Regions from separate parts of the Pseudoalteromonas sp. MEBiC 03485 genome, predicted to be linked through region 1. Evidence: predicted binding sites of a transcription regulator. Region 1 holds the regulator's gene; each other region holds the start of a gene.
What was found. The regulator MetJ, encoded in region 1, represses methionine synthesis genes. The targets are predictions, from matches to a motif close to TAGACGTCTAGACGTCTA.

Region 1 (7,447 bases):
GGATTAACTGGCTTAGTTCACCTACTTCACCACTACTAAGTTTATCAACCCGTAATAAATCGATGTTATCTAAGGTAGTAATAAAACGTTTTGCTTTGCTATAGCCTTCTTTTACTACTTCGGTTGGCGTTGCATCGCAATCAAAGCTACTTCTAACAACTAGCTTGATCTCGGTGCCTTTTAACGGCGATAACGTCTTAGCATGCAGTACAGGATTACCTAAACGCGCTAATAAGTTAGCTTGCTCGCGACAAACCTTGGCATATTTAAGCGCATTTTTAACTTTACGAGGATCTGTACTAAACACTCCTTGTGTATCGGTCCATATAGACACTTGTTTCGCAAAAGTATAACTGGCCAGTAACGTCGCACTGTAATCACTGCCGTTGCGCCCTAATGTAACCGTATTGCCTTGGCAATCCACAGCTATAAAGCCCGTTACTACGTTTATGTGTGACTTACTAATTATACTTGTGCATTGCTGCTGATTTTTTTGATGTAATAGTTGCCCGTCATTTAAAGTAAATAACTGCCTTGCATCAACATCTTGCGCAGCGACACCGAGCTGATTTAGGTAAGCGGCCAACAAGCGCGCCGACCATACTTCACCATGGGCAAGTAAAGGCGCCTCAAGTAACTGCTGTTGACTAATTAATTCATTTAAAACCGCAAGCTCATCATTTAGCTGCGCCAACGCCTGTTGTTTATTCTGGCCTGTAAGTAATTGCTCAATTAAGGCTCGTTGATTGTTATCAATAAGCAATAAAATATCGCTAACTGCTTGTCTATCTTGCTGCTGGTAACTTTGCCAAAGTTTTACTAGAGTATCGGTTGTTTTACCTGATGCCGACACAACCACACAGTCACCCTGCTCTGTATTCGCTAGAACGATGTTAGCTACCGCATGATAACGATCTGCAGAGCTTAAGCTTGAGCCACCAAATTTATGAACAATATTTACCATCTCTTCTACCACAATGCCGTATGCGCAGGCGTTAACTTAAATGACGCGTTTTGTTGTGTATCTTGCTGTGTTTGTTTTACTTCAGCTTTAGCAACTTGCTGGCCTTGACCTGGTTTTACTAAATTGAAAACACGGTCTAAATCTGCGATAAGATCTTTTACATCTTCAATGCCTACAGAAATACGGATCAAAGTATCGCCCACACCGGCTTCAAGGCGTGCTTTAGGCTCCATGCCTGCGTGTGTCATAGTCGCAGGGTGACAAATCAAGCTTTCTACCCCACCTAACGACTCTGCAAGGCTAAAGTCTTTAAGACTGGTTAAAAACGCTGCTGCATCGTTAATGTCGCCTTTAATATCAAAGCTCACCATGCCACCAAAACCACGTTGCTGTGCTTTAGCAAGCTCATGTTGTGGGTGAGAAGCAAGGCCTGGATAATAAACTTGGCTTACAAAAGGAGAGTTTTCTAAATACTCCGCAATCGCAAAAGCATTTTCTTGATGCTGCTTTAAACGCACATTTAAAGTACGTAAACCACGAAGCGTTAAGTAACTGTCAAATGGTGCACCAGTAATACCGATATTATTTGCCCACCAAGCAAGCTCATCACCTAGCTCTTGCGTAGCAGCAATCACCGCACCGCCAACCACATCAGAGTGACCATTAATATATTTAGTAGTTGAGTGAACAACAATATCAACACCAAACTCAATTGGGTTTTGCAGCGCAGGTGATAAGAAGGTGTTATCAGCCGCAACTAAAGCATCACACTGCTTAGCAATACTAGTGATTGCTTTAATATCTGTTAAACGCAAGATTGGATTACTTGGCGTTTCTATCCAAATCAACTTAGGTTTAATCGATAAAATTTCTTGGAGATTTTCAGATTTCGTTAAATCCAAAACTTTTAGTTTTAACAGGCCACGCTTTTCAAGCGAAGTGAATAAACGATAACTACCACCATAGCAGTCATGTGGGATCACTAAGGTGTCGTCACTGTTTAATAGCTGAGTCGCTAAATGCACTGCTGACATACCTGTTGCAGTAATAATACCTCTAGCGCCACCTTCAAGTTCTGCTAAGGTTTCAGCTAAGATATCGCGATTCGGGTTACCGCTGCGGCCATAGTCATACTGGCGCTTAGTATCAAAATCAGCAAATGAATAGGTGGTTGATAAGTAAATTGGCGGTACAACCGCGCCATGATGTTTATCGGCTTCGATGCCGTGACGAACAGTAATCGTCGCTTTATTTTTATCGCTCATTTCATCACCTATTCCTGAATTGGATGTTTAGACGTCTAAAAGGTTAGATGATCAAATATGAGAAGTCAAAGCATTTATCGCTCACACATAGAAGTTTATACATTTACACCACTAGATGGCTAAATAACTAGTATTTGACTATCTTTTTTAAAGAGATAGAATTTCCGCATCTTGCGCTGTGAATAAGGCGTAAATCACTGACAACCGAGGCAACGAAACAACTTATGGCTAAATGGAACGGTGAATACATTCACCCATATGCAGAACACGGTAAAAAATCAGAACAAGTAAAAAAGATTACCGTATCAATCCCACTTAACGTATTAAAAGTATTAACTGACGAGCGTACACGCCGCCAGATCAATAACCTGCGTCATGCGACGAACAGCGAGTTATTGTGTGAAGCTTTCTTACATGCTTTTACAGGTCAACCATTACCAAATGATGACGACCTTCGTAAAGACAACCCTGAAAAAGTACCTGAAGAAGTTAAAAGAATTATGCAAGAAATGGGGTTAGATATCCCAGTGCTTGATTCAGAATAAGTATTTCGGCCATCGGATCACCGCCGATAATCGCAGATATAAAAAAACTCAGCCAAGGCTGAGTTTTTTATTAGCGTTATACAATTTGAGTAATTAAGTTTAACGCATGTAATCTTCTGGCATCTCGATTTGCGCTACACCTGACTCCACTGCAGCTTCAGCAACAGCACGTGCAATACGAGGTAATAAACGCGGGTCCATTGGCTTAGGAATGATGTACTCAGCACCAAACTCTAGTGACTCAACACCAGCCGCTTTCAGTACTTCATTTGGTACAGACTCTTTAGCGATACCACGAATAGCGTGTACTGCCGCAATTTTCATTTCATCATTAATTGCCGTTGCACGCACATCAAGCGCACCGCGGAAAATAAACGGGAAGCAAAGCACGTTATTTACTTGATTAGGGAAGTCTGAACGACCCGTAGCCATAATTAAATCGTTACGTGCACTGTGCGCAACTTCTGGTGCAATCTCAGGATCTGGGTTTGAACACGCAAACACGACTGGTTTATCAGCCATTAGCTTAAGATCATCTGCAGTTAATAGGTTAGGACCTGATACACCAACAAATACATCAGCATCAGCAATAACATCTTGTAATGTACGCTTATCAGTATTATTAGCGAATAGTTGCTTATACTCGTTTAAGTCATCACGACGAGTATGGATCACACCTTTACGGTCAAGCATATAGATGTGCTCACGTAGTGCGCCACATTTAATTAAAAGCTCCATACAAGCAACTGCGGCAGCACCGGCACCTAAACATACAATAATGGCATCTTCGATATCTTTACCTTGTACTTCAAGGGCATTAAGCATACCGGCAGCAGTAACAATAGCTGTACCATGCTGGTCATCATGGAAAACGGGAATATCACAGCGTTCAATAAGCGCTTTTTCGATTTCAAAACATTCTGGTGCTTTAATATCTTCTAAGTTGATACCACCAAAGGTATCAGCAATATTAGCAACCGTATTGATGAAATCTTCTGTTGTGCGGTGTTTTACTTCAATATCAATTGAATCAAGGCCAGCAAAACGTTTGAATAATAAGGCTTTACCTTCCATTACAGGTTTTGATGCAAGCGGACCTAAGTTACCTAAACCTAAAATTGCGGTACCGTTTGAAATAACCGCAACCATGTTACCTTTACCTGTGTACTTATAGGCATTTGCTGGATCAGCAGCAATTTCGCGGACCGGTTCAGCCACACCTGGGCTATAAGCTAAAGCGAGATCGTTAACCGTTTCGGCTGGCTTGGTTAGTTCAACACTAATTTTACCTGGAACGGGGTGAGCGTGGTAATGTAATGCTTGTTCACGAAAATCTGACATAACGCGATAGTATCCTGCAAAAAGTTAAAAAGTGAGAGAGCTTGCATCAGTACGATACCTGTAATGTATAAAAATTCCAAGTATTATCAGGTCTATCCTGTTATAAGCTATATCGCTTAATTTTAAAGGATTTCCCCACAATTTCTGTGCATAGTTGCGATTAATTAGACATAAAAATTCACCTATTTATGGCCTTTTAAGCACGTGTTTTTGTATTTTGTATGCACGAACACTGCAAATAGCCGAAATTAGCCTAAAACCGCCATTTCAACGAAGTTCACAGCATTTAATTACGAAATTATTTAAAATTATTATTTTTAATAACTTTTAGATACCAATACGCTTAATTAAGTATTATTGCGGATTGGTATGCATTTATACAAAAAAGAATATAGCCAAGGGTTTACACTTTGTCTGCACAATTAGCGACATAGTGGGCATAACACTCAGAAATAGTTATGCAAAAGAAATAAGTGAAGATGGTAAGTTAGTGATGAGTTCAAAGTATACTTAATGAATTTTAGGTATAAAAAAAGCACCCTAAGGTGCTTCTTTTAACTAAACAGCAGAAATTACTTCTTGCTGCTAAGTGCACCGAAGCGCTTGTTGAAACGATCAACACGGCCGCCAGTGTCTAGAATCTTTTGCTTACCAGTGTAAAACGGGTGACACTCAGAACATACGTCTAAGTGGATGTCTTTACAAAGAGTTGAGCTAGTTTCGAATTTGTTACCACATGAACAAGTTGCAGTGATAGCTTCGTACTTAGGGTGAATACCTTCTTTCATAGGGAACCTCTAGTTAAGGCCGTATCGCTCTCCAAACCCGAAGTCTGGCACCATACGCAGTTAATACAATTAATAGGCCGCGTATTTTATAGCTCAAGTGACCTTGCGACAAGCTTTAAATGCATCTTTCGCTAAAAAAATAATCAAGTGGCCTGTTGTTCAGTATTTGTTGGTAGGTTTTTAACAGTAATTTTAGTACATTATCCTTCTATCTTTGTTTCAGTTGAGTTGTTATGCACTTTGTAGAAGTTGCCATAAAAGTCCCTTTACAGCGTACCTTCGATTATAAAGTTGAACAGCTGCTGCATAGCCCTGACTTAAAGCCAGGTATGCGAGTTCGTGTGCCATTTGGCAGTCAAAAAAAGGTCGCTGTGGTACTCGCTCTAAAAACATCAACAGAAGTTCCTGCAGACAAAATTAAAGCTATTATTGATGTAATAGACGACACACCAGTTTTATCAGAGCAGCATCTAGCCTTGCTAAAATTTACTGCCCGCTACTACTGTTACCCATTGGGTGAAACCATTCATACGGCACTTCCGGCTGCTTTAAGACAAGGCGAATGTCCAGATAAAACCAGTATTAATATGGTTGAGCTGACCGATAAAGGCGCAAAGCTTCCATCACTAAAAGCAAAAACCCAGTTGAGTTTATTAAAGCAGCTAGCCGAATCGGGCAAATCATCTGTTACTGAATTAAAAGCACTCGGATTTACAAAAAAAACCATCGACGGCCTACTCGATAAAGAATTGATCACTCAGTTTATCGAACATGATAACCAATGGCAGCAACGCGTGCCGACCGTTGGAAACAAACCAATTCTTAATAAAGAGCAAGCCGTTGCCTGTACCAGCATTAATCAAGCTTGCGGCTTTACTAGCTTTTTACTTGAAGGGGTTACCGGAAGTGGTAAAACTGAAGTGTATTTGCAATGCCTAGAAGAAGTACTTAAAAAAGGTCAACAAGCCTTAGTATTAGTGCCCGAAATTGGCTTAACACCTCAAACCGTTAACCGTTTTCGTCGCCGATTTCCTGATACACCAATAATGCTATGGCATTCAGCACTAACAGACAATGAACGCTTACAAACCTGGCGTTTCTGTGAAAAAGGCAGTTGTGCCATAGTGATCGGTACACGTTCGAGTATTTTCTTACCCTTTTTATCGCTTGGGATGATCATTGTTGATGAAGAGCACGACAGCTCGTTTAAACAGCAAGACACGTTACGTTATCATGCCAGAGATTTAGCCGCTTATAGAGCATACCAGCATAATATTCCACTGGTTTTAGGTAGCGCCACACCGGCACTTGAAACCTTACACAAAGCAATTAATAACAAATATCAGTTATTGAGTCTTACTGAACGCGCCCAAACCAGCACTGATAATCAGTTCCAATTAATCGATATGAAAGGCCAACCAGAACAAGCTGGTATTGCCCATGCCAGCCTTGCCTATATGCGTCAACATTTAGAGCGAGGCAAGCAAGTGATGGTGTTTTTAAACCGCCGAGGTTTTTCACCTACCCTCATATGTCATGAGTGTGGTTGGCTAAGTGAGTGCTCACGTTGTAGCACCAGTGCAACCTTTCATAAAGCCATTGGCCAGATGATTTGTCACCACTGTGGTGAACAACATCAGGTGCCCCATCAGTGTCCAGATTGTGGCAGCACGCAGATTTTTCCAAATGGTAAAGGCACTGAGCAAATTGAAGAGTTTTTAACACAAACCTTCGCTGATATTCCGATTAGTCGTATTGACCGCGACTCAACCCGTCGTAAAGGCAGCTTAGAGAAAGCACTTGATGATATTAATCAAGGTGGTGCTCGTATCTTAGTCGGTACGCAAATGTTGGCAAAAGGCCACCACTTTGCCGATGTGAGTCTCGTTTTAATCTTAGATGTCGATAGTGGTTTATATTCCTGTGACTTTCGCGCGACAGAGCATTTAGCACAGCTAGTTACACAAGTGGCAGGCCGTGCTGGGCGAAGTGGTGAGCCAGGGCAAGTATTACTGCAAACTCACTTTCCTGAGCATCCACTACTACAAGACCTAGTAAATAATGGTTACCAAGATTTTGCCCGCTATGCACTCACAGAGCGAGAAGATGCGCAGCTTCCACCTGTCACTAATATGGCCATGGTTCGTGCAGAAGGGCATAACATTAATCAAGTGGTCGATTTTTTAACTGATTTGGTTCCTGTCCAGAACGTATCTGGTATACAATTGCTTGGTCCGATACCTGCGCCACTGGAACGTGTAGCAGGTAAATATCGCTTTCAATTACATATTCAGGCGCAGGAACGCTCTCACTTACACCAATATTTAGCGCAGATGGTTGACTATATAAGTACCAGTAAATTAGCGCAAAAGGTGCGTTGGAGCCTAGATGTTGATCCTATAGATATGATTTAAGGCCAATTAAGAATCATGGCACAACACGATTACATAAATAAAAAACCAGCAAATCGAAATAATAAAAAACAAGCCCCGGCAAAAAAGCCCTTCCCAATTTTTCTTGTTTTAATTGCGCTTATCTTAGTAG
Region 2 (7,447 bases), 3.2 Mb from region 1:
TGTAGCGCAGGGGATCGAGAAGGCAAAGCATCACATTGTTTTATATATCGCCGTGTATGCGTTGGTTGTGATGTTATTAACCATTAGTGGTTATACAGGTTTAGCCTTTATGGCTGTAGCTTGTACAACGAGTTTTTGGTGGTTGCTAATGGCGCTTCGTGGCTATCGTCGCAATATTGATGTAAGCGGCTGGGCGCGCCAAGTGTTTGCTTTTTCAATTGTAAACATCACGGTTTTGAGCATAGCTATGGCTTTAGATTACCATTCGGTAGCTCCACAGCTACTTGTTTTAACTTAGAAAAAAGTTGCTAACATATCCCAATGTTACAGTAGCAAAGGCCCGGTTTTTTTCTCCACCGGGCCTTTTTTCTTTGTCGTTATTAAAAGCGAGCCGCTTGTTCAACTACAATGCCGTGACGAGCCGCTAAACGGCGATGATCTTTATCATAACCCCCACCAATTACGGTTGCGACAGGTACATTGCGCTCAAGGCAGCGCTTGAAGACTAAATGGTCGCGTTGCTCTATCCCTTGCCAGCTTATATCAAGTTTACCTAAACCATCTTGCTGCCATACATCAACACCTGCATCATAAAGTACTAAATCTGGGTTTAGGGTGTTTAATAAATAACTCAGCGTATCGTCAACAACGCCTAGGTATTCACTGTCAGCGACATTCGGTGCTAAACCTATGTCTAAGTCGCTGGCTGATTTTCGAAACGGAAAATTCTTTTCACAGTGAATAGAGCAGGTATAGGCGTAGGGCTGATGTTCCAGCATTGCTGCGGTACCATCACCTTGATGAACATCTAAATCAAAAATAAGTATATTGGTCACTTCGCCACTTTTTATCAGGGTTTCGCTGGTGAAAGCTAAGTCGTTTACCATGCAATAGCCTGAGCCAAAGTCAGTATGAGCATGGTGAGTGCCACCGGCTAAGTGACAAGCGATGCCATGTTTAAGTGCTAAGCGTGCTGCTTGTAAGGTGCCAAGTGGGGCGGTAAAAGTACGTGCCATCAGCTCTTTTGACCAAGGTAAGCCAATGCGGCGCATCGCCTTTTCATCTAATCTATTATGCCAAAGGTCGTTGATGTAATTTTCACAGTGCACTAATTCAAGGGGCTCTGGGGTGCCAAGCACCGGCTGTGTTAGGTTGTCATTTATTAATCCAAGGCTTTGTACATGCTCATATAAATAAGCAAACTTACTCATCACAAAGCGATGGTTAGGATCGAAACTAAACGAGTAATTTGGGTGATACACCAAGGGTAAGTGGGGATTTAACTGCATAGCTCATTGGATAGCTGAATTTGCTACAGCATAACGAATCTACTGGCAAATGTTTACTCTGGTGCGTGAATTAAATGGCCTAACTCGCGATGTAATAATGCTTCATCACCCAAGTTTAGCTCAATCAGTCGTTTTAAGTGAGTAATACTATCAATATCTATATGTTCACAGCGAAGGCCTGCATGTTGATGCTCAATATGGCACAGCTCCACTTGCATTTTTATCTCGATATTTGACTCTGGCAGGGTAAAGATTAAGTCTGCCTTACTATGAATAGGCACTAAAAATGAATCACTTTTAGTAATAAGCGCACCTTGCAAAGATAGATCAAGTAACTGACAGTGGTAGTCGTTATCTTCGATGCGAAGAATCGCAGGGCAAGAAAATAATACCCGCGAAAACTCTCTGCGTTCATTCATAACTTTATCTCCACCTATATTAACTTAATGAGTATAGATCATTATGAAATTAGTGAGAGAAATGATTATAGCAACAAAAAAGCCCCTAAATCGGGGCTTTTTGAGTATCAGCTAATTAGCCAATTTTTTTGTATTTAATACGCTTAGGTTGTGCCGCTTCTGCGCCTAAGGTTTTCTTCAGCCACTCTTCGTATTCTGTGTAGTTACCATCGAAGAAGTTAATTTGGCCTTCGTCACGGTAATCAAGAATATGTGTAGCAATACGGTCAAGGAACCAACGGTCATGCGAGATACACATTACACAGCCTGGGAACTCTAAAATAGCGTTCTCAAGTGCACGTAATGTTTCAACGTCTAGGTCATTGGTAGGCTCATCCAGTAGTAACACGTTACCACCTGCTTTTAATAACTTAGCTAGATGTAAACGGTTGCGCTCACCACCTGATAAGTCTTTAACGAATTTTTGTTGGTCGTTACCTTTGAAGTTAAAGCGGCCAACATAGGCACGGCTTGGGAATTCAAAGTTACCAATTTTTAATACGTCTTGGCCGTTTGAGATTTCTTGGAAAACGGTGTTGCTTTCGTCCATGTCACCACGGAACTGATCAACGGTTGCAAGCTCAACAGTATCACCAACAAGGATCTCACCGCTATCTGGCGTTTCTTCACCACTTAGCATTTTGAACAGGGTTGATTTACCCGCACCATTAGCGCCGATAATACCTACGATAGCGCCTTTTGGCATTGCAAAGTTTAAGTCATCGATTAATACGCGATCGCCAAAGCTTTTCTTCAGACCTTTCACTTCGATAACTTGGTCACCTAAGCGTGGACCCGGTGGAATGAATAGTTCATTCGTTTCGTTACGCTTTTGGTAATCGTTTTGCTGTAGCTCAGAGAACTGTGCCATACGTGCTTTAGACTTAGCTTGACGGCCTTTCGGGTTTGAACGAACCCATTCAAGTTCTTGCGCGATTGATTTTTGACGTGCTTTTTCAGATTTCTGTTCTTGTTGTAAACGTAAATCTTTTTGCTCAAGCCACGATGAGTAGTTACCTTCCCAAGGAATACCTTCACCACGGTCAAGTTCTAAAATCCAACCTGCTACGTTATCTAAGAAGTAACGGTCGTGGGTTACAGCTACCACGGTACCTTCGTAGTCGTGTAAGAAGCGCTCTAACCAAGCAACAGACTCAGCATCTAAGTGGTTGGTTGGTTCATCAAGAATTAGCATATCTGGTTTTTCAAGTAGTAAACGACAGATCGCAACACGGCGACGCTCACCACCCGAAAGGTGTTCAATTTTTGCATCCCAAGGTGGTAAACGTAATGCATCAGCTGCACGTTCTAACACGTTGTCGATATTGTGACCATCGTGTGCTTGGATGATAGCTTCAAGTTCACCTTGTTCTTTGGCAAGTGCATCGAAGTCAGCACCGTCCATTGCATACTCGTTGTATACTTCATCTAAGCGATTCAGTGCATTTTTAACTTCGCTTACTGCTTCTTCTACTGTTTCGCGAACAGTTTTGCTTTCGTCTAAAACAGGCTCTTGCGGTAAGTAACCGATTTTAGTGCCAGGTTGAGGGCGAGCTTCACCTTCAAAGTCTTGATCAACACCAGCCATAATGCGAAGTAACGTTGATTTACCTGCACCGTTTAGACCTAGCACACCAATTTTTGCGCCTGGGAAAAAGTGTAAAGAAATATCTTTTAAGATAGTGCGCTTAGGTGGCACAACCTTAGAAACTCGACTCATCGAGAATATAAACTTATCTGGTAACACCATGAAAGGAGCCTTCAATTTATAAGAAAAATTAACAGCAAGTATTGTATACCCAAACTACCTCAAAATACAGAATTCAGCGTTTATGATAGGCTTAATATCAAGGTGTTATTTACTCAAAAAGTCATACATTTTAATTAATGACCACTCAGAAATATCACTTCATTTGGACATCTAAACATCTAGAGGTTGAAATTTCTAACTATCCGTTCATAATTAGCAGTCAGATAAGTGTGCTCGGAGCCAGCTATGCCCATTACAGTAAAAGATGAATTGCCAGCCATTGCAAAATTACGTCAAGAGAACGTGTTTGTAATGCCAAAAAGTCGTGCTAAAACGCAAGAGATTCGTCCAATGCGTTTGGCTATCTTAAACTTAATGCCAAACAAAGTTGAAACCGAAGTGCAATTTATTCGATTATTAGCTAACTCACCGTTACAAGTTAATGTTGAGTTGTTGAGGTTGGATACTCATCGCACGAGTAGTAACTCTGAGCAGCACATGGATACTTTCTATCGTTATTTTTCAGAAGTGAAAGATAATAACTACGATGCCATGATCATAACAGGCGCGCCGCTTGCTCATTTAGAGTATGACGAAGTTGCTTACTGGGATGAACTAAAAGTTATTTTAGATTGGGCAGAGCAGCATGTTACGTCTACGTTGTTTTCGTGTTGGGCGGCCCATGCTGGGCTTTATCATCACTATGGTCTGAAGCGTGATCTGAAACCAAATAAACTCAGTGGCGTATTTACCCATAAAAGTTATTTTGATCATGCGGCACTTACCCGAGGCTTTGATGACACCTTTTTAGTGCCACATTCTCGCTATGGTCATATTGATATCGAGAAGATCAATGCCTGCGATGAGCTGGTTGTGTTAGCAGGCTCTGAGCGAGTAGGTGCCTATTTAATTAAAAATAAATCAGGTAGCCAAGTATATATTACGGGCCATCCAGAGTACGATGCCCATACCCTAAAAGGGGAGTATTTGCGTGACCAAGAAAAATCAGCTGATGCGCCTAAGCCAGAAAACTACTTCCCTGACGATAACCCAGATAACGAACCGTCGAAAACGTGGCAAAGCCATGCCTTTTTATTGTTTTCGAATTGGTTAAACTATTATGTGTACCAAACTACACCGTATGATATTAACTTAGTTAGCCAAGATGTAAGGACTAACAACTATGCCGAGTAATGCAGTGAATAAACGCGAACAATTAACCGAGGCGCTAAAACAGCGAATTTTAATCCTCGATGGCGCGATGGGCACCATGATCCAAGAACATAAATTAGAAGAACAGGATTATCGCGGTGAGCGCTTTAAAGACTGGCATGTACTTATTAAAGGCAATAACGACTTATTAAGCCTGACTCAGCCAAAAATCATTGCTGATATTCACCGTGCTTACTTAGAAGCCGGTGCCGATATCATCGAAACCAATACTTTTAATGCCACGACTATTTCGATGGAAGATTACGACATGGCTAGCCTTAGCCGCGAAATCAACCTAGAGTCAGCTAAGCTTGCACGCAGCGTATGTGATGAGTTTGAAGCAAAAGATCCAAGCAAGCCTCGTTATGTTGCAGGCGTACTTGGACCAACATCAAAAACCTGTTCTATTTCGCCAGATGTAAACGATCCCGGTTATCGAAATATCAACTTTGATAAGCTGGTGGCCGCGTATGTTGAGTCAACACTTGCACTTATGGAAGGCGGTGCTGACCTTATTTTGATTGAAACTATCTTTGATACGCTTAATGCAAAAGCTGCTTCGTTCGCTGTGGAAGAAGCATTCGAACAGGCTGGTCGTAGTTTACCTGTGATGATCTCAGGCACCATTACCGATGCCTCAGGCCGTACTTTATCAGGCCAAACAACAGAAGCATTTTATAACTCAATTCGCCATATTAAGCCGCTATCAATCGGCCTTAACTGCGCCCTTGGCCCTGACTTACTGCGCCAGTATGTTGAAGAGTTATCCCGTGTTTGTGAAACCTTTACCTCGGTGCATCCAAATGCAGGTTTACCGAACGAGTTTGGCGAATATGATTTAGAAGCCCCTGAAATGGCAAAAGAAATTATTGATTGGGGCAAGTCTGGCTTTATCAACATTGTAGGTGGTTGTTGCGGCACCACACCGGCTCATATAAAGGCGTTTGCGAAAGGCCTTGAAGGTGTTAAACCTCGCCAATTACCTGAGCTTGAAGTGCGTATGCGCTTATCGGGCCTTGAAGCGTGTAACTTAAACTAGGAAACCGACATGACTGACCAAATTGCTGTATTTACTAACGTCGGTGAGCGTACCAATGTAACAGGCTCGGCTAAGTTTAAACGCTTAATCATGGAAGAAGATTACGAGACTGCCCTCGATGTTGCCCGTGAACAAGTAGAAAATGGTGCGCAAGTGATTGATATCAATATGGATGAAGCCATGTTGGATTCGAAAGCTGCGATGGTAAAGTTTTTAAATTTAATTGCATCAGAGCCTGATATCTCAAAAGTACCTATCATGGTCGACTCATCGAAATGGGACGTTATTGAAGCAGGCTTAAAATGTATTCAAGGTAAAGCCATTGTTAATTCAATTTCACTTAAAGAAGGTGAAGAACCGTTCATACGGCAAGCCAAAATAATAAAACGTTTTGGTGCCGCTGCGGTTGTTATGGCGTTTGATGAAGCCGGTCAAGCTGAAACCGCTGATCGTAAGTTCGAGATTTGTCAGCGTAGCTACAAAATACTTGTTGATGATATTGGCTTCCCGCCAGAAGATATTATTTTTGATCCAAATATTTTTGCTGTAGCAACGGGCATTGAAGAGCACGATAATTACGCTGTTGAATTTATTGAAGGTACGCGTCGAATCAAGCAAGGCTTACCGCACTGTAAAGTGTCGGGCGGTGTATCGAATGTGTCGTTTTCGTTCCGTGGTAACAACCCAGTACGCGAAGCTATCCACTCAGTGTTTTTATACCATGCGATTAAAGCGGGTATGGATATGGGTATTGTAAATGCTGGCCAATTAGCGGTTTACGACGATATCCCCGAAGAGCTGCGTAAAGCAGTGGAAGATGTGATCCTCAATACCGACCCCGGTGCAGGTGAGCGACTTGTTGAACTTGCACCAAAATACTCAGGTATGGCCCAAGCAGAAAAAGTTGAAGATTTAGAATGGCGTACATGGCCTGTTGAAAAGCGCCTTGAACACGCGCTAGTAAAAGGCATTACTGAGTATATCGACGAAGATACTGAAGAGTGCCGTAAGAGCAAAGCTAAGCCAATTGAAGTTATCGAAGGCCCGCTTATGGATGGCATGAACGTAGTGGGTGACTTATTCGGTGCGGGTAAAATGTTCTTACCTCAGGTTGTTAAATCTGCCCGTGTGATGAAGCGTGCCGTTGCCTATCTTGACCCTTTCATTGAAGCTGAAAAAGAAGAAGGCGCAACGAACGGTAAAGTGGTTATGGCAACCGTTAAGGGCGACGTGCACGATATTGGTAAGAATATCGTAGGCGTAGTACTGCAATGTAATAACTACGAGGTCATTGATCTTGGTGTGATGGTGCCGGCAGAGAAAATTTTGCAAACTGCTATTGACGAGAAAGCCGATATTATTGGTTTATCAGGGCTTATTACTCCATCGCTAGATGAAATGGTGCATGTGGCTAAAGAAATGACTCGCCGTGGTTTTGACTTACCACTACTGATTGGTGGTGCAACAACGTCTAAAGCGCATACCGCAGTTAAAATTGAGCCGCAGTATGATAAAGGTGTGGTTTACGTAAATAATGCTAGCCGTGCTGTGGGTGTGGTCTCTAATTTATTGTCTAAAGAATTAAAGCCAGCTTTTTTAGAGAAAACTAAAACTGAGTATGAAAAAGTACGTGAGCAACAAGCACGTAAAAAGCCACGTTCAAAACCAGTTACTTTGCAGCGTGCTCGCGACAACGCAG
Region 3 (7,447 bases), 1.2 Mb from region 1:
GCAAAGACGACACTGAATCATTGCGCACTGAGTTAAAGTGGTTATTAAGTGAATTAGCTTGGGTTGAAAATGCAATTCAGCTAAAAACGTACACCTCAAAGCGCCATGCATACTACAAAAAAATCAACAGTGCGCCAGAGCTCACACAGGTTATTAATGACTTAAAAGAACTACAGCCAAGCATTGACGATATTGAAACACTATTCCATAGCACCCGGTACAACCGCTTGCTATTACAGCTAACGACGTGGTTAATTGAAAAGCAATGGCGCAAATCATGGGGGCAAGCTGAGTTTCAGGCTGCGGAAAAACCGGTTGCCGATATTGCTAAGCGTTTATTTGCTAAAGATTGGCACGACATGCACGAGCTCATTCCTGATCAGCAAGTGTTTACAGATAAAGATTATTTGGCACTGCGCACGCGTCTTGAAAACTCATTACTTAGCGGCAACTGCTTAGGGGCTTTGTTCGATAGAGAGGATCGAAATGAGTTTCGTATGCCGTGGGTCGATATCTCGCATGGTATTTATGAATTAAGTACCCTTGAGTACTTAAAGCAATTATGTGCAGGACAAGACGACTTAGAGCTGACAAAAATTCAATCATGGCTTGATCAAAAGTCTGAATTTTTAGTGAGTGCAATGGAGCAAAGTCGCCACGCTTCATTTAATACAGACCCTTACTGGCTGTAAATCAATGCGCTTTGGCCTATGGATTGGGTTAGCATGGTTGAGTTTATCGGCATTTGCTAATCCTATCGAATGGAAAACTTACAAACAGCAAGACGATATTAAAGTTAGCTATAAAAAACACGACACTGGCATTGTAGAAATTAATGCCTCTGTGCTGGTTAAAAATGCCAAAGCAAGTGACTTTATGGCGTTGTTAAGTGATACCGACAATGCACCAAATTGGCTTGAAAATGTAAAAAGCGTGACTTTAATGGAGCGCTTAAGCCCCTCGGAAACGCTTGTTTACACCCATTTTAATTCGCCTTGGCCGGTGTCAGACCGAGATTTAGTGAGTTACTCTTGTTATCATGCTTTGGATGAACACAAAACAGAGTTACAAATCAAAAGCCAACCGTATGCAAAAGCCGAAGTTGCAGGCATTGTGCGTATTAAAGACCTTACCGCTTATTGGCGTTTAGAAGAGCAACAAAGCAATTTGTTGGTACGCCATCAAGCCTATGCAGATCCAAGTGGCTCAATTCCCCGCTGGTTAAGTAATAAAGTGTCGTTAAAAAGCGTCTATAAAACTCTAGAAGCACTCCGAGAACAATTAGCTAATAATCAATTTTCTCGTATCAAATCACCCAGCCGTATCGGTTCATGCCCTCATTTTGAGTAGTAATACAAAAATATTACATATAATTACAAAAGATTGATTGAAATTGTTCCTTTTTTAAATACACTCTGTTTCGTTTTTATTACAGGGATATTGTATTTATGGAACTTAAGCCGTTTGCTACAAGTAGGTGGTATGCCTTTGTTGAGGAAAATACTCGGTTGGCAATGTTATGGCTAGCTGGTGTCACTTTATTTATGGCATTTAGAGTGTTTTTCTTATTCTATTTTTATGACCATCTTAGTAGTCCTTTAACACTCGATACATTTGCAACGACATTAAAAGCAGGCTTTGCCTTTGATTCTGCTGCTGCTGGTGTTTGCTTAACAATTCCATTTATTTTTAACTGTTTCTTACAACCAATTCGAAAATCGCATTGGGTTGCTAGTGTTCGTCATTACAGTGCTCAGATATATCTTAGTTTAAGCGTGTTACTATGTGTTGTTAGTGTGACCTACATAGCTGAGTATGGTAGTCAGTTTAATTACTTCATGTTTGAAGGGCTGCATGACGATCAGGCCGCAATTCTCAAGACAGTCGCTATGCAATATAAACCATGGGGTAGTGTCATTACATTATGTGTTTTATTGTATTTTTCATTTAACATTTGCAATTGGATTAATCGGCATCAGCTTCATGTACTGAGTAATTTGTTTACGGATTGTAAAGTCAAGCGCACAGTGCTTGTTATAATCATGGTTGTTTTAACAATTTGTGCTGTAAGAGGGTCTTTTGAATCTCGCCCTGCAATGCGCAAATGGTCTGCAGTGACACCAGATCCTTTCGCCAATAACTTAGTCATAAATCCGTTGAGAAGCTTTATATACGCAATCAGAGATTATAATGAACTTCAGAGTCATGGCGCTAACTCCAAGAATCCTTATTTAGCTAATGATCAATCTATTAGCGAACCGCTAATTAATTTAAAGCATACTACAACTGGCGTACTTACTACGCAGCCATCGAGAATATTTCTTATAATAATGGAAAGTTATGATTCGTGGCCATTACAAGAAAAGTATTTTGGGCTAGGTCTTACAACACAGTTACAAAAACTGGCTGAAAAAGGTTTGTATTTCCCAGATGCATTGCCTGCAGCGAGTAGCACAATGAACTCGCTTTCAAGCATCTTATCCGGCATTCCTTATGCAGGCGTTAATATGAGCAAGATTGGCCCACAAAAACCAGCTAGTCCAATGTCGTTATTCGAGCAATTGGAACAGCAAGGCTATCGCAGCCAGTTTTTTTATGGGGGGTTATTGTCTTGGCAGAATATTGGGACATACGCAAAATCACAAGGTGTTGATAGATTATATTCAGCAGCAGACATGGGAGGTAAAGGTTCAGCAGGTGTGTGGGGTATAGATGATCAACAACTATTCGAACTGGTTGCTAATAAAGCGAAAGAAAATACCTTTAATGTTGTAATGACAACCAGTTATCACGGACCTTTTAATTTAAATTTAAAACAGTATGGCTACCCCTTGGAGTCTATTGATGATTACCCTTCAGCATTACGAGAGTTAAACTCAGAACTTTTGTCGCCCTATACACTTGGCCACCTTTGGTATGCGGACCATATGCTTGGAGAGTTTGTTGATAAGATGGAGTCGCAATACCCTGATGCACTTTTTGTTATTACTGGCGATCATTACAGCCGTCGTTACATTCATGACCAGCCTAATTTATATGAACTCACTCATGTACCCATTGTTTTTTATGGTCAAGCTATACAGCAACTAAAGGCAGAACCGCAGCTGGCCAGCCATATGGATATTGCTCCTACAATTTTGAATTTGGTGGCAAAGCCAAATAGTGCATTCTATAGCGTTGGTAAATCACTATTATCACCAACAACAGACCGGACAATTTTTGGCTTTCAGACAGCTCGCAAAGGACAACAATTATGGCGAGGTGACTTTTCGGGGATTTATGAATATCATTTGATCAACGAAAAGCAGCGATATGATGTGCGTTACAACAAACAAAGCACACCTTTTGCAAAAATAGATGACGCAACATTCAACGCATATAACCAATATATGGGCATAGCGTGGCACTTGTTGCTAAAAGGCGAGCAGTAGGAAAAGCATGAAAGAACCAAAAATTCCCTTGGTTAATAAGCCAAATGGTATTGGTATTGGACGCATTTTTAAAGCAACTAAATGTTCAGTTAAAGGATTTAAAGCGGCATTTAAAGAAGAGTCCGCATTTCGCTCTGAAATCTACCTAGGGGTGTGTTTATTACCTTTATCAGTCGTGCTTGCACAGTCGTTGAATCATTGGTTAGTGCTGTTTATTCCTTACTTATTACTATTAATCGTCGAGTTACTTAACTCGTCAATAGAAGCACTGACTGACCGAGTAGGGATTGAGTATCATGTATTATCAGGGCGTGCTAAAGATATGGCTTCAGCGGCAGTGACATTGGCGTTGCTAATTCTAGCCTTAGTCTGGGGTGTGGCAGTTTACGAAAAAATTATAAGTTATCTTTAAATCAGATAAGCCAGAAATAAAAAAAAGCGCCGAAGCGCTTTTTTATTTTATCTAACCTATTACAGACCAGCTGCTGCGCGAAGTGCGTCTGCTTTGTCTGTGCGCTCCCAAGGGAACTCTTCACGACCGAAGTGACCGTAAGCCGCAGTCGGTTGATAGATAGGACGCTCAAGATCAAGCATATGGATTAAGCCGTAAGGGCGAAGATCAAAGTGCTCACGTACTAATTCGATTAGACGCGCTTCTTCTAATTTACCTGTACCAAATGTCTCGATACTGATTGATGTTGGCTCTGCAACACCGATAGCGTAAGAAACTTGTAGCTCACATTTATCAGCAAGGCCAGCAGCAACCACGTTTTTAGCAACGTAACGTGCAGCGTATGCAGCGCTGCGGTCAACTTTTGATGGATCTTTACCAGAGAATGCACCACCACCGTGACGAGCCATACCACCGTATGTATCAACGATGATTTTACGACCTGTAAGACCACAGTCACCCATTGGGCCACCGATTACGAAACGGCCAGTTGGGTTGATGAAGAACTTAGTTGCGCTTGAGATAAGCTCAGCAGGAAGAACCGGTTTAATGATAGTTTCCATTACCGCTTCAACTAAGTCGTTTTGTGAGATTGAATCACAGTGTTGAGTTGAAAGAACAACTGCATCAATGCCAACAGGCTTGCCATTTTCGTATGCAAACGTTACTTGAGATTTTGCATCTGGGCGTAACCAGTTAAGCTCACCGCTTTTACGAACTTCAGCTTGACGCTGAACTAGACGGTGTGAATAAGTGATTGGTGCAGGCATTAAAACGTCAGTTTCGTTACATGCATAACCGAACATTAGACCTTGGTCACCAGCACCTTGCTCTTCAGGACGAGCACGGTCAACACCTTGGTTGATGTCTGGAGATTGCTTACCGATAGTGTTTAGGATTGCACAAGAGTCAGCATCGAAACCCATGTCAGAGTGCGTGTAACCGATTTCACGTACTGTTTTACGTGTGATTTCTTCGATATCAACCCAAGCGCTAGTTGTGATTTCACCACCAACCATCACCATACCAGTTTTAACGTAAGTCTCACATGCAACACGGGCATGAGAATCTTGCTCTAAGATAGCATCTAGAACCGCGTCAGAGATTTGGTCCGCGATTTTATCCGGATGACCTTCAGAAACAGATTCAGAAGTAAATAAATGTTTTGCCATTGTATTTCTGCTCACAAATATTGCGCTTCACAAACGTCGGTAATAGCGCTAAAAAATTAAGGGGCGTATTTTATCTAAAACAAATATGTTTGCATAGTAATTTTACGCCTAGACGTCCATTTAAAATTACTAATAACGTATTGTTCTTAATAAACGCCCATAATTGCTGCATTTAATGCGGATTTTTAATTGCACTGTACCCTTACAATAAGTAAGAATGGGGCTTCATAAACAACCAGCGCAAATACATAAAGGTAGGAGAATTCATGCCATCACGCAAAGAACTTGCAAATGCTATTCGCGTCTTATCAATGGACGCAGTACAACAGGCCAAATCTGGCCACCCTGGCGCCCCTATGGGCATGGCAGATATCGCGGAAGTACTATGGCGCGATTATCTAAAGCACAACCCTACGAATCCAGAGTGGGCAGACCGCGATCGATTTATTCTTTCGAATGGTCATGGTTCAATGCTGATCTATTCTCTACTGCACTTAAGTGGCTATGACTTACCACTAGAAGAAATTAAAAACTTCCGTCAAATGCACTCAAAAACACCAGGTCACCCAGAGTATGGTTACGCTCCTGGTATTGAGACTACTACGGGCCCATTAGGTCAAGGGATCACAAATGCAGTGGGCATGGCAATCGCCGAAAAAGCGCTAGCTGCACAGTTTAACCGTGAAGGCCACGATATTGTTGATCACTTCACGTACGCATTCATGGGCGATGGCTGCTTAATGGAAGGTATTTCTCACGAAGCCTGTTCATTGGCCGGTACATTAGGCCTAGGTAAACTAGTTGCGTTTTGGGATGACAATGGCATCTCAATTGATGGTGAAGTAGAAGGTTGGTTCAGCGATGACACACCAGCACGCTTCAAAGCATACGGCTGGCACGTAGTAAGCGATGTAGATGGTCATAACCCAGATGCAATTCGCGCCGCAATCGAAGAAGCTCGCAGCATTACTGATAAGCCATCACTCATTTGTTGTAAAACAGTGATTGGTTACGGTTCACCTAACAAATCAGGTAGCCATGACTGTCACGGTGCACCTCTAGGCGAAGACGAAATTAAAGCATCTCGTGAGTTCCTAGGTTGGACTGGCGATGCATTTGAGATCCCTGCTGATATCTACAGCGAGTGGGATGGCAAAGAAAAAGGTAAGCAACTAGAAGCAAGCTGGGACGAAAAATTTGCCGCTTACGCAAGCGCGTACCCTGAACTTGCTGCTGAGTTTAAACGCCGTACAAATGGTGAGTTACCAGCTGATTGGGCTGAAAAGTCACAAGCTTACATCGAAGAGTTACAAGCAAACCCAGCAAACCCAGCAACTCGTAAAGCATCACAAAATGCATTAAACGCGTTTGGTCCATTATTACCAGAATTCATGGGTGGCTCTGCTGACCTTGCTGGTTCAAACTTAACACTTTGGGATGGTTCAAAAGGCTTAGAAGCAAACGATGCAAGCGGTAACTATATTTTCTACGGTGTACGTGAATTTGGTATGTCAGCGATTATGAATGGTATTGCACTGCACAAAGGCTTTATCCCTTACGGCGCTACTTTCTTAATGTTCATGGAATACGCTCGTAACGCAGTACGTATGGCGGCATTAATGAAGCAGCCGAGCATCTTCGTATACACGCATGATTCAATTGGTTTAGGTGAAGATGGTCCAACGCACCAACCAGTAGAGCAAATTGCTAGCATGCGTTTAACGCCAAACTTAGTGAACTGGCGCCCATGTGACCAAGTTGAGTCTGCAATTGCGTGGCAACAAGCTATTGAACGTAAAGATGGCCCAACGTCACTGATTTTCACTCGCCAAGGCCTTGAGCAACAAACGCGAACTGCACAGCAGTTAGCTGATGTGAAAAAAGGTGGTTACGTACTTAGCTGTGACGGTGAGCCAGAACTTATCCTTATTGCAACAGGTTCTGAAGTACAGCTTGCACAAGATGCCGCTGCAGAACTTCGTTCACAAGGTAAAAAAGTACGCGTGGTATCTATGCCTTCAACTGATTTATTTGATGAGCAAGACGCTGCTTATAAAGAAAGCGTACTACCAGCAAGCGTAACACGCCGCGTAGCAATTGAAGCGGGCATCGCAGACTACTGGTACAAATACGTAGGCCTAAATGGCGCAGTAGTTGGTATGACGACCTTCGGTGAGTCAGCACCGGCAGGCGAACTATTCAAGCACTTTGGTTTCACTGTTGAAAACATCGTAAACAAAGCAAACGCTTTGTTCTAAGCTTTAGCCGCTAAAATTTAAAAGCCCGCCCTGTATAACCACAGCGCGGGCTTTTTTATGCCCCGTAGGTTGGGTAGAGCGGAGTGAAACCCAACGGTTTTAGCTCTCAGCTTTCAGCCGTCAGCTTTAAAAATT

Region 2: metA (homoserine O-succinyltransferase) is a predicted target of MetJ. The motif match lies at 3,662-3,679, and genes of this name have one in related genera.
Region 3: metK (methionine adenosyltransferase) is a predicted target of MetJ. The motif match lies at 5,156-5,173, and genes of this name have one in related genera.

What each region holds. Positions count from the first base shown of each region.
Region 1 is NZ_SGBT01000001.1:428,531-435,977, forward strand. It holds gene metL (bifunctional aspartate kinase/homoserine dehydrogenase II) at 1-964, opposite strand, end outside; gene metB (cystathionine gamma-synthase) at 970-2,229, opposite strand; gene metJ (met regulon transcriptional regulator MetJ) at 2,454-2,774, shown strand; gene EVU92_RS01970 (malic enzyme-like NAD(P)-binding protein) at 2,874-4,115, opposite strand; gene rpmE (50S ribosomal protein L31) at 4,688-4,903, opposite strand; gene priA (primosomal protein N') at 5,137-7,317, shown strand; gene EVU92_RS01985 (SPOR domain-containing protein) at 7,333-7,447, shown strand, end outside.
Region 2 is NZ_SGBT01000001.1:3,623,206-3,630,652, reverse strand. It holds gene cyoE (heme o synthase) at 1-298, shown strand, start outside; gene EVU92_RS16715 (histone deacetylase) at 381-1,289, opposite strand; gene EVU92_RS16710 (PilZ domain-containing protein) at 1,343-1,708, opposite strand; gene ettA (energy-dependent translational throttle protein EttA) at 1,824-3,497, opposite strand; gene metA (homoserine O-succinyltransferase) at 3,744-4,691, shown strand; gene EVU92_RS16695 (homocysteine S-methyltransferase family protein) at 4,681-5,748, shown strand; gene metH (methionine synthase) at 5,758-7,447, shown strand, end outside.
Region 3 is NZ_SGBT01000001.1:1,626,389-1,633,835, forward strand. It holds gene EVU92_RS07505 (CYTH and CHAD domain-containing protein) at 1-692, shown strand, start outside; gene EVU92_RS07510 (START domain-containing protein) at 697-1,350, shown strand; gene EVU92_RS07515 (alkaline phosphatase family protein) at 1,449-3,431, shown strand; gene EVU92_RS07520 (diacylglycerol kinase) at 3,439-3,843, shown strand; gene metK (methionine adenosyltransferase) at 3,903-5,054, opposite strand; gene tkt (transketolase) at 5,321-7,312, shown strand.